DNA from 2 places in the Streptomyces sp. NPDC054961 genome. Region 1 is predicted to be linked to the other one. Evidence: riboswitches for the same ligand, from Rfam matches in the RefSeq annotation. Region 1 holds a riboswitch; the other holds the start of a gene.
What was found. Region 1 has a riboswitch for S-adenosylmethionine ahead of thrC (threonine synthase). Riboswitches for the same ligand answer to the same signal wherever they lie in the genome.
Positions count from the first base shown of each region.

Region 2: another riboswitch for S-adenosylmethionine. It lies ahead of ACWF9Z_RS09080 (aminotransferase class V-fold PLP-dependent enzyme); the one in region 1 lies ahead of thrC (threonine synthase).

Region 1 covers NZ_JBSGWY010000002.1:296,026-301,022, forward strand. The annotation lists gene ACWF9Z_RS03540 (MoaD/ThiS family protein) at 108-386, opposite strand; gene thrC (threonine synthase) at 422-1,747, opposite strand; SAM riboswitch class I at 1,741-1,898, opposite strand; gene ACWF9Z_RS03550 (glucosyl-3-phosphoglycerate synthase) at 2,096-3,073, shown strand; gene ACWF9Z_RS03555 (alpha,alpha-trehalose-phosphate synthase (UDP-forming)) at 3,204-4,553, shown strand; gene otsB (trehalose-phosphatase) at 4,588-4,997, opposite strand, start outside.
Region 2 covers NZ_JBSGWY010000006.1:178,212-183,208, forward strand. The annotation lists gene qcrB (cytochrome bc1 complex cytochrome b subunit) at 1-766, shown strand, start outside; gene trpD (anthranilate phosphoribosyltransferase) at 960-2,024, shown strand; SAM riboswitch class IV at 2,142-2,258, shown strand; gene ACWF9Z_RS09080 (aminotransferase class V-fold PLP-dependent enzyme) at 2,481-3,926, shown strand; gene ACWF9Z_RS09085 (ferredoxin) at 3,940-4,524, shown strand; gene ACWF9Z_RS09090 (Lrp/AsnC ligand binding domain-containing protein) at 4,600-4,881, opposite strand; gene ACWF9Z_RS09095 (rhomboid family intramembrane serine protease) at 4,878-4,997, opposite strand, start outside.

The DNA.
Region 1 (4,997 bases):
CGGCAAAACCACCCTTATTGCCCCCCGCCTTTTTTTACGGGGGGGGGCAATTCAGGGTCGTGCGCACCGAGCGCGCGCCGGCCGGGCCGGCCGGAAGGCCCGAGAGGTCAGCAGCCGCCCGCGACGGCCGGGATGATCGAGACGCCCGCGCCGTCCGGCGTGGACGCCTGCAGCCCGCCCTCGAAGCGCACGTCGTCGTCGTTGACGTAGACGTTCACGAAGCGGCGCAGCTTGCCCTGGTCGTCCAGGACGCGGGCGGCGATGCCCGGGTGGCTCTTCTCCAGGGACTCGATGACCTCGGCGAGGGTCGTGCCCTCGGCGGGGACCTCGGCCTTGCCGCCGGTGTAGGTGCGCAGGATGGTGGGGATGCGGACGTTGACGCTCATGGCGCTACTGCCTTTCCGGTGTGCAGGGAGGGAGATCAGGCCAGGTTGGCGGCGCGGAACGCGTCCAGGCTCGGACGGATGGTGGCGGTCTGGCCGCTGTCGTCGGCCACCGCCTCCAGGGTCTTGAGTCCGTCGCCGGTGTTCAGGACCACCGTGGTCAGCGTCGGGTCGAGCTGACCGTTCTCGATGAGCTTCTTCGTCACGCCGACGGTCACGCCGCCCGCGGTCTCGGCGAAGATGCCCTCGGTCTGCGCGAGGATCTTGATGGCCTCGACGACCTGCTCGTCGTTGACGTCCTCGACGAAACCTCCGGTGCGGCGCGCGATGTCCAGGACGTACGGGCCGTCCGCCGGGTTGCCGATGGCCAGCGACTTGGCGATGGTGTTCGGCTTCTGCGGGCGGACCACCTCGTGACCGGCCTTGAAGGCCGTCGAGACGGGCGAGCAGCCCTCGGCCTGGGCACCGAAGATCTTGTACGGCTTGTCCTCGACGAGGCCGAGCTTGATCAGCTCCTGCAGCCCCTTGTCGATCTTCGTGAGCTGCGAGCCGGACGCGATCGGGATGACGATCTGGTCGGGGAGCCGCCAGCCGAGCTGCTCGCAGATCTCGTAGGCCAGGGTCTTGGAGCCCTCGCCGTAGTACGGGCGCAGGTTGACGTTGACGAAGCCCCAGCCCTCGCCCAGCGGGTCGCCGATGAGCTCCGAGCAGAAGCGGTTGACGTCGTCGTAGTTGCCCTCGATGCCGACCAGTTCGCCACCGTAGACACCGGCCATGACGACCTTGCCCTGCTCCAGGTCGTGCGGGATGAAGACGCAGGAGCGGAAACCGGCGCGGGCGGCCGCGGCGCCGACGGCGCCGGCCAGGTTGCCGGTGGAGGAGCAGGAGAGCGTGGTGAAGCCGAACGCGCGGGCGGCCTCGACGGCGATGGCCACGACGCGGTCCTTGAAGGAGTGCGTCGGGTTGCCGGAGTCGTCCTTGACGTAGAGCTCGCCGGTGACGCCCAGCTCCTTGGCCAGGTTCCGCGCGTCCACGAGCTTGGTGAAGCCCGGGTTCAGGCTCGGCTTGGAGGCCACGTCCGCCGGGACGGGCAGCAGCGGGGCGTAGCGCCAGATGTTGTTCGGGCCGGCCTCGATCGCGGCGCGCAGCGCCTCGGGATCACCGAGGGGCAGGTCGTACGCGACTTCCAGCGGGCCGAAGCACTCGGCGCAGGCGAAGATCGGGCCGAGCGCGAAGCGGGTGCCGCACTCGCGACAGGAAAGGCCGTTGGCGGGACCGAGATCGACGGTGGCGCCGGGAGCGGAGGTTCCAGCAGAGGTTTCGGCAGTCTGTGCAGCCATGATGGCGAGGCCCTTTCTCCTCATCTTCCCCATGACGAACGTCGCCATGAGACGGAATTGGCACCTTCCCTAGCCGGGGACCTCGACCGATCTGCCGCGTAGGCGATCGCGAGAACCGACTGGAGGGTTGCCGGGGCTTCAACGGGCCGTGTCCCTCTGCCCCTCTGGATGAGCGGTATGGCACCAGGCGACACGCTCTGCGGCGCGCCTGGGCGTTTGTGCGCGAGGCCCCCCGGCATGCGGTGGGCCTTCGCGTTGTTCAAGACTGTAACCGAAGGCCCGGATGGTTGAGACAGCCGTCCGAACCGCGAGATGGATCACAATCCGGCGGAAAACGCCGGTGCTCCACCGACCGACAGAGGAGTCCCGAAGGTGCTGGAAGAGGTGGAGCGCTGGCTTGCCGCCCGCTCCTGGTCCGCCGCCGACCGACCGCTCGACCAGCTGCTTTCCGCCAAACGGGCAGCCGGCACGACGGTCAGCGTGGTGCTGCCCGCGCTCGACGAGGAGGCCACGGTCGGGGCCATCGTCGAGGTGATCCGGCGCGATCTGATGGACGGGGAGGGCACGCCGCTGGTCGACGAGCTGGTCGTGATCGACTCGGGCTCCACCGATCGTACGGCCGAGGTCGCCGCCAAGGCCGGAGCCCGGGTGGTGCACCGTGACGAGATCCTGCCGCGGGTGCCGGCCCTGCCCGGGAAGGGCGAGGTGCTGTGGCGCTCGCTGCTGGTCACCAGCGGGGACATCGTCTGCTTCGTGGACGCCGACCTGCGGGACTTCTCGGCCACCTTCGTGTCCGGGATCGTGGGCCCGCTGCTGACCGACCCGGAGGTCCGCTTCGTCAAGGCCATGTACGACCGCCCACTGGGCCCGGAGTTCGGCGGACTCGCGGCGGCCGGGACCCACGGACAGGGCGGCCGGGTCACCGAGCTGGTCGCCCGCCCCCTGCTCAACCTGCACTGGCCCCAGCTGGCGGGCTTCGTCCAGCCGCTGGGCGGCGAGTACGCCGTGCGCCGCGACCTGCTGGAACGGCTGCCGTTCCCCGTCGGGTACGGCGTCGAGCTGGGCCTGCTGGTGGACGCCCTGCACACGGTCGGCCTGGACGCCCTGGGCCAGGTGGACGTGGGCGTACGGCTCCACCGCCACCAGGACGGCCAGGCGCTGGGGCGGATGGCCGCGGCGATCTACCGGACGGCGCTGCTGCGGCTCTCGCGCGGGCACCTCGTACGGCCGGAGCTCACGCAGTTCGAGCGCGGACCGGACGGCTTCGTCCCGCACACCTACGCCGTGGACACCGAGGAGCGGCCGCCGATGCGGGACATGGAGGAGTACGCGCGGCGTCGCGTGGCATGACCGGGTCCCCGGGGGTCCCGGCGTCCGCACCGGCGCCCGGGGCCGCCCCGGCGGCGTGGTCTTCGTCTCGGTACGCCGGACGCGCGGGCACGGACGTTTGATCGCGCACGGGTCGGGCTAGGTTCGCCGCATGGCTTCCCAGGTTCTCGTCGCCGCGAATCGCGGCCCGCTCTCGTACGCCCTCGCCCCGGACGGCACGCTCGGTGCCCGCCGCGGCGGAGGCGGCCTCGTCTCCGGCCTCTCCACCGCCCTCGCGGAACAGCCGGACGCCCTGTGGATCTGCGCCGCGCTCTCGGACGCGGACCGGGAGGCGGTACGCCGGGGCGTGGCCGAGCCGGGCGTGCGGATGCTCGACATCGACCCGGCGGTGTACGACGACGCGTACAACGGCATCGCGAACTCGGTGCTGTGGTTCCTGCACCACCACCTGTACGACGTCCCGCGCGAGCCGGTCTTCGACGCCGGGTTCCGGCGGCGCTGGCAGTCGTACGTCACCTACAACGAGGCCTTCGCCCGGGCCCTGGCCGAGGAGGCCGCCGAGGGCGCGAAGGTCCTGATCCAGGACTACCACCTGGCGCTCGCCCCCGGACTGCTGCGCGAGCTCCGGCCGGACCTGAGGATCGGCCACTTCACGCACACCCCGTGGGCCTCGCCGGACTACCTGGGGCTGCTCCCCGCCGACATCCGCGAGCAGCTGCTGCGCGGCATGCTCGGCGCCGACCTGGTGGGCTTCCACACCGAGGCCTGGGCCCGGGAGTTCACCGCCTCGGCGGGGGCGGATGCGCCGGTCGCGGTGTTCCCGCTGGGCGTGGACGGGGACGAGCTGCGGGCGCTCGCGCACCGGCCCGAGGTCAACGACAAGCTGGCGGCGCTGCGGGCGGAGGTCGGCGGCCTGAAGACGATCGTCCGGGTGGACCGGACGGAGCTGTCGAAGAACATCCTGCGCGGCCTGCTGGCGTACCGGGAGCTGCTGACGGCCCACCCCGAGTGGCGCGGCCGGGTGGTCCACCTGGCCTCCGCCTATCCCTCCCGGCAGGACCTGGCGGTGTACCGCGCGTACACGCAGGACGTGACGGAGCTCGCGGCCTCGCTCAACGCGGAGTTCGGCACGCCGGACTGGCAGCCGGTGCTCGTCTCGGTGCAGGACGACTTCGCGCGCTCGCTGGCGGCCTACCGGCTGGCGGACGTGGCGCTGGTGAACCCGGTGCGGGACGGGATGAACCTGGTGGCGAAGGAGATCCCGGTGGTCTCGGACGCGGGATGCGTGCTGGTGCTGTCGACGGGCGCGGGGGCGTACGAGGAGCTCCGCCGGGACGCGCTGACGGTGAACCCGTACGACGTCACGGAGACGGCGGAGGCGTTGCACGCGGCGCTGTCCATGCCGGAGGCGGAGCGGGCGGAGCGCACCAAGCGCCTGGCCGCGGCCGCCACGGCCCTCCCCCCGGCCCCCTGGTTCCGCGCCCAGCTGGCCCGCTTGTAGCTCCGCCCGAGGCAGGGCCCCGCCGGGCTCTGCCTCAGGAGGCGCCGATGGCCGCGGCCAGGGCGGCCAGGAACGCCACGACCTCCGCCGGCCCCGACAACGTCAGGTCCGCCCGCGCCGACAGCTCCGGCACCTCGGCCGATCCGCTGCACACGAGCAGCCCCGGTACGCCCCCCGCGCGCAGCTTCTCGACCGCCGAGAACGCCGCGAGGTCCCCCAGGTCGTCCCCGGCGTACACCACGCACTGCGCCCCGACCTCCGCGAGGTACTCCGTCAGGGCGACGCCCTTGTCCATCCCCGGCGGCCGCAGTTCCAGGACGGCCCGGCCCGGCTCGACCATCAGCCCGTGCCGCGCCGCCAGCCCCGCCAGGGGCTCGCGCAGCGCCTCGAAGGCGGCCTCCGGGTCCTGTGCCCGGCGGGTGTGGACGGCCAGGGCCTGGCCCT
Region 2 (4,997 bases), on a different contig from region 1:
GATCTGGGCGCTCGGCCCGTACCGCCCGGACAACGTGTCCACCGGTGCGCAGCCCGACTGGTACATGGGCTTCTCCGAAGGCCTGATCCGTGCCATGCCCGGCTGGGAGATCAACCTGTGGGGCCACACGCTCGTCCTGGGCGTGTTCATCCCGCTGGTGATCTTCCCGATGGTCCTGGCCGCGATCGCGGTGTACCCGTTCATCGAGTCCTGGGTCACCGGCGACAAGCGCGAGCACCACATCCTGGACCGCCCGCGCAACGCCCCGACCCGCACGGGCTTCGGCGTGGCCTGGCTGACGTGGTACGTCGTCCTGCTGATCGCCGGTGGAAACGACATGTTCGCGCAGTACTTCCACCTGTCGATCAACTCGATCACCTGGTTCGCCCGCATCGCGTTCTTCGTGGGTCCGGTCATCGCGTTCGTCATCACCAAGCGCATCTGCCTCGGCCTCCAGCGCCGGGACCGGGACAAGGTGCTGCACGGTCGCGAGACCGGCATCATCAAGCGCCTGCCGCACGGTGAGTTCATCGAGGTCCACGAGCCGCTCTCGCAGGGCCAGCTGCACACGCTGACCTCGTACGAGCAGTACGAGCCGGCCGAGATCGGCCCGCTGGTCGACGAGAACGGCGTCGAGCGCAAGGTCGGCCGCATCGAGAAGCTCCGCGTGAAGCTCAACAAGGGCTACTACGGGGAGAACAACCAGATTCCGAAGCCCACGGTGGAGGAGTACAAGGAGATCCAGAGCGGCCACGGCCACCACTGATCCCCTGCGTCACAGTCTGATCGTCTGATCGTTCGAGGGACTGATTTCGGTCAGTCCTGGTGTCGCCACAGCGGGAGCCCCGTCCAGCGTCTGGACGGGGCTCTTTGCCGTCTCCGGGGCTGGATAGGCTGAAGCCCTTCCCATTCGACGTGGGCCCCGGCATCGGACGGCCGACCAGCAGCAGGAGCGGACCATGAACGTTGTGACCCCGGCAGGCGGCGACAGCGTGGCGGCCCGTGGCTGGCCGGGCGTCCTCGACGCCCTGCTGACCGGCCGGGACCTCAGCGCCGACGACACGGCCTGGGCGATGGACCGGATCATGCGCGGAGAGGCCACCGACGCCCAGATCGCCGGCTTCGCGGTCGCGCTGCGGGCCAAGGGCGAGACCATCGCGGAGATCAACGGTCTGGTGCGGGCCATGTACGACCACGCCAACCTGATCGAGGTGCCGGGCCGGACGGTGGACATCGTCGGCACGGGCGGCGACGGGGCCAAGACGGTGAACATCTCCACGATGTCGGCGCTCGTGGTGGCCGGCACGGGTGCGAAGGTGGTCAAGCACGGCAACCGGGCCGCGTCCTCCGCGAGCGGGTCCTCGGACGTCCTGGAGCAGCTCGGCGTCAACCTCAACCTCACCCCCGAGCGGGTCGTGCGGGTCGCGGAGGAGGCCGGCATCACCTTCTGCTTCGCCGTGAAGTTCCACCCGGCGCTGCGGCACGTGGCGGCCGCGCGCAAGGAACTGGGCATCCGCACCACCTTCAACTTCCTCGGCCCGCTGACCAATCCGGCCCGGGTGCGGGCCCAGGCCACCGGTGTCGCCGATGCCCGGGTGGCCCCGATCGTGGCGGGCGTACTCGCCGAGCGGGGTTCGTCCGCGCTGGTGTTCCGCGGTGACGACGGTCTGGACGAGCTGACCACGACCGCCACCTCGCGGGTGTGGTGGGTGCGCGACGGGAAGGTCTCCGAGCAGTCCTTCGACCCGCGCGACGTGGGCATCTCCCTGGTGGACGTGTCCGCCCTGGGCGGCGGGGACCCCGCGTTCAACGCGGACGTGGCCCGCCGCCTGCTGGCCGGGGAGACGGGCCCGGTCCGCGACGCCGTCCTGCTGAACTCGGCCGCGGCCCTGGTGGCGCTGGACCCGGGTACGGGCACGTTGGAGGAGCAGCTCGCGGCCGGCATCGCCCGTGCGGCGGAGTCGGTCGACTCGGGTGCGGCGCGGGCGGCGCTGGAGCGCTGGGTGGCGGCGAGCAACGCGTAGCCCGCCGGGCGGCCTCCGGAGCGCCCGATTCCGACTGATCGTTTCGCGCCACGGCCCCGGTCCGCCATTCGGACCGGGGTCTTGCGCCGGGGGGATCATGTGGCAGGATGCTGAACAGGTCACGAGTGACAGCGTTTAGGCCCCGGCTTGCTGTCCGGCAACCCTCCTTCCGTGGCGGGGTGCCCCGGGTGATGACCAGGTCGTAGGCAGCAAGGCCTACGGCAAGCGCGGATCCCTCGACACCAGGGGTCCTGGTCTCTCGAGGAGCGTTTCCGTGAGCAAGCGAATGCGATAGGGCGACTCAGCCCCTCTTCCACCCTCGGACCAAGGGTCACTTCCGTGTACCCGGAGCGGTCCGAGGACTTCCCGTACCCCGGTCCCCGGCCGCCGAGCCGAGTCGTACCCGCGTACGGGCACACCGAAGCCATTCAGACCTGCCTGCCGGGAGATTCCGCCATGTCCGCTGCCCTGAACTCCGCCGCCACCGCTGCCGCCGCCACCGCTGCCGCCACCGCTGCCACCACCACCGCTGCCGCCACCACCGCTGCGGCCGAGGCCGCCGTCGGCCCCGCCCGTGCCGAGCCGCTGGCGGTCCTCGGCCGTGACGTGACCGTCCCCCTCGTCACCGGCGGCGAGGTCACCTACGCCGCCCTCGACTACGCGGCCAGCACCCCCGCCCTGCAGCGCGTCTGGGACGACGTGGCCGCGTACGCCCCGTACTACGGCAGCGTGCACCGCGGCGCCGGCTACCTCTCGCAGCTCTCCACCGACCTGTTCGAGCAGAGCCGGGTCACGGTCGCCGAGTTCCTCGACTGCCGCCCCGGCGACCAGGTGGTCTTCACCCGGTCCACCACCGACTCCCTCAACCTGCTCGCCGCCGTGCTCCCGGCCGACTGCCAGGTCTTCGTCTTCGAGACCGAGCACCACGCCTCGCTGCTGCCCTGGACGAACGCGCGGGTCACCTACCTCAACGCCCCGCGCACCCCGGACGAGGCCGTCGCCACCCTGGAGCGGGCGCTCGCCGGCCGCGACCCCTACGGCCCCGCCCTCGTGTGCGTCACCGGCGCGTCCAACGTCACCGGCGAGCTGTGGCCGGTGAGGGAACTCGCCGCCGCCGCCCACGCGCACGGCGCGCGCATCGTCCTGGACGCCGCCCAGCTGGCCCCGCACCACCCCGTCTCCGTGCGGGAGCTCGACGTGGACTGGGTGGCCTTCTCCGGTCACAAGCTCTACGCGCCCTTCGGCTCGGGCGTGCTCGCCGGCCGCGCGGACTGGCTGCAGGAGGCGGAGCCGTACCTCGCCGGCGGCGGCGCCTCGCGCAAGGTGGCCCGCCGCGAGGACGGCGGCGTGGACGTCGAGTGGCACACCACGGCCGCGCGCCACGAGGCCGGCTCCCCGAACGTCATCGGCGTGTACTCCATCGCCTCCGCCTGCAAGGCGCTGAACGAGGCCGGCTTCGAGAACCTGGTGGCCCGCGAACGGCAGCTCATCGCCAGGGTCCGCGAGGGCCTCGCCGAGGTCCCCGCGGTCCGCGTCCTGTCCCTCTTCGGCGACGACGCCCCCCGCGTGGGCGTCATCTCCTTCGTGGTGGACGGCTGGAACAGCTCCCACTTCGCGGCCGCGCTCTCCGCCGAGTACGGCATCGGCGTCCGCGACGGCCTGTTCTGCGCCCACCCGCTGGTGCGCACCCTGCTCGGCAGCGAGCCGCAGGCCCAGGGCGAGTGCGGGGCCCCGGAAACGGCGCCGGGGGAGCGCTCGCTGAACGCGATCCGCGTCAGCTTCGGCGCCGGCACCCCCGACGAGCACGTCGAGCGGTTCGTCCGCGCAGTCAAGGAGCTCGTCGCGGACGGCGCGAAGTGGCAGTACCGCACCGAAGAGGGCCGTTGCGTCCCGGCCGTCTGACACCCTGCCGGTCATGACGTACGGGGACCCGATGCCCACCGCCCGCGCGATCGTCGGCCAGCCGCTGCCCCAGTGGGGACCCGGGGCCCGCCCGGTGCTGCACGACTGGAGCGGCCCCGCGGGGCCCGCGTACCACGCGTGGGCCGACCGGGACTGGCGCAGCGTCCCGGGCCCGTTCTACGCGTCGGAAACCGACAGCTGCTGGACGGGTCGTCACTGCGCACCCGCGCACGTGCTGTACGACGACGGCTGCAGCGGCCACGAGTTCGTCTACCGCCAGCCCCGTACGCCGCAGGAGGTGTACGACCTGATCTGCGCGGGGGAGTGTGAGGTCTTCGGGGCCTACGGCGGGGACGGCGACGCGCACTGGACCCCGGAGCTGGTCCGCGACTGGTGGCGGGAGCGGGCCGTGGCCCTGGACCGGGCCTGGTCGCCCTCGACGCGCGAGGACCGGCGGGACGACGCGGGCGGCGCCCGTGCCTACGCCGCGTACATCGACGGCGCTCTCGAGGAGCACCTGCGCGACTACGTCTTCTGGCTGGCCGAAGGCCGCCCGGCCGGGCCGGGCGAGAGCCTGCCGGTGCTCGGCGGAGCCTGAGGCGCGGCACCGGCGGGCCGCAGGGCCGGTCCCGGGGCGGAGCCCAGGCCCGTCCCCGTCCCGGCCGGCCAGGCCCTACGCGTCGAGGCCGATCGCGAACGCCGCTTCCAGGTCGTGCTGGGAGTACGTGCGGAACGCCACGTGCGTGTCCGTGGCCTCGACGCCCGGGATCTTGCTGATGCGGCCGGGGATGACATCGGCCAGCGCCTCGTGACGGGCCACGCGCACCAGCGCGATCAGGTCGTACGTACCGGTGACGGAGTAGACCTCGCTGACGTTCTCCAGCGCCGCGATGGCCTCGGCGATCTCGGGGATCCGGTCCACGCTGGTCTTGATGAGCACGATCGCGGTGATCACGGTTGGCTGTCTCCCTCGCCGGCAGTCACAGGTCGCCTCACTCTAGTCCCACGCCGGTAGCGGACCCACGCGTAGAGGAAGCCCACGGAGAAGCCCACCACGTGGGCCAGATAGGC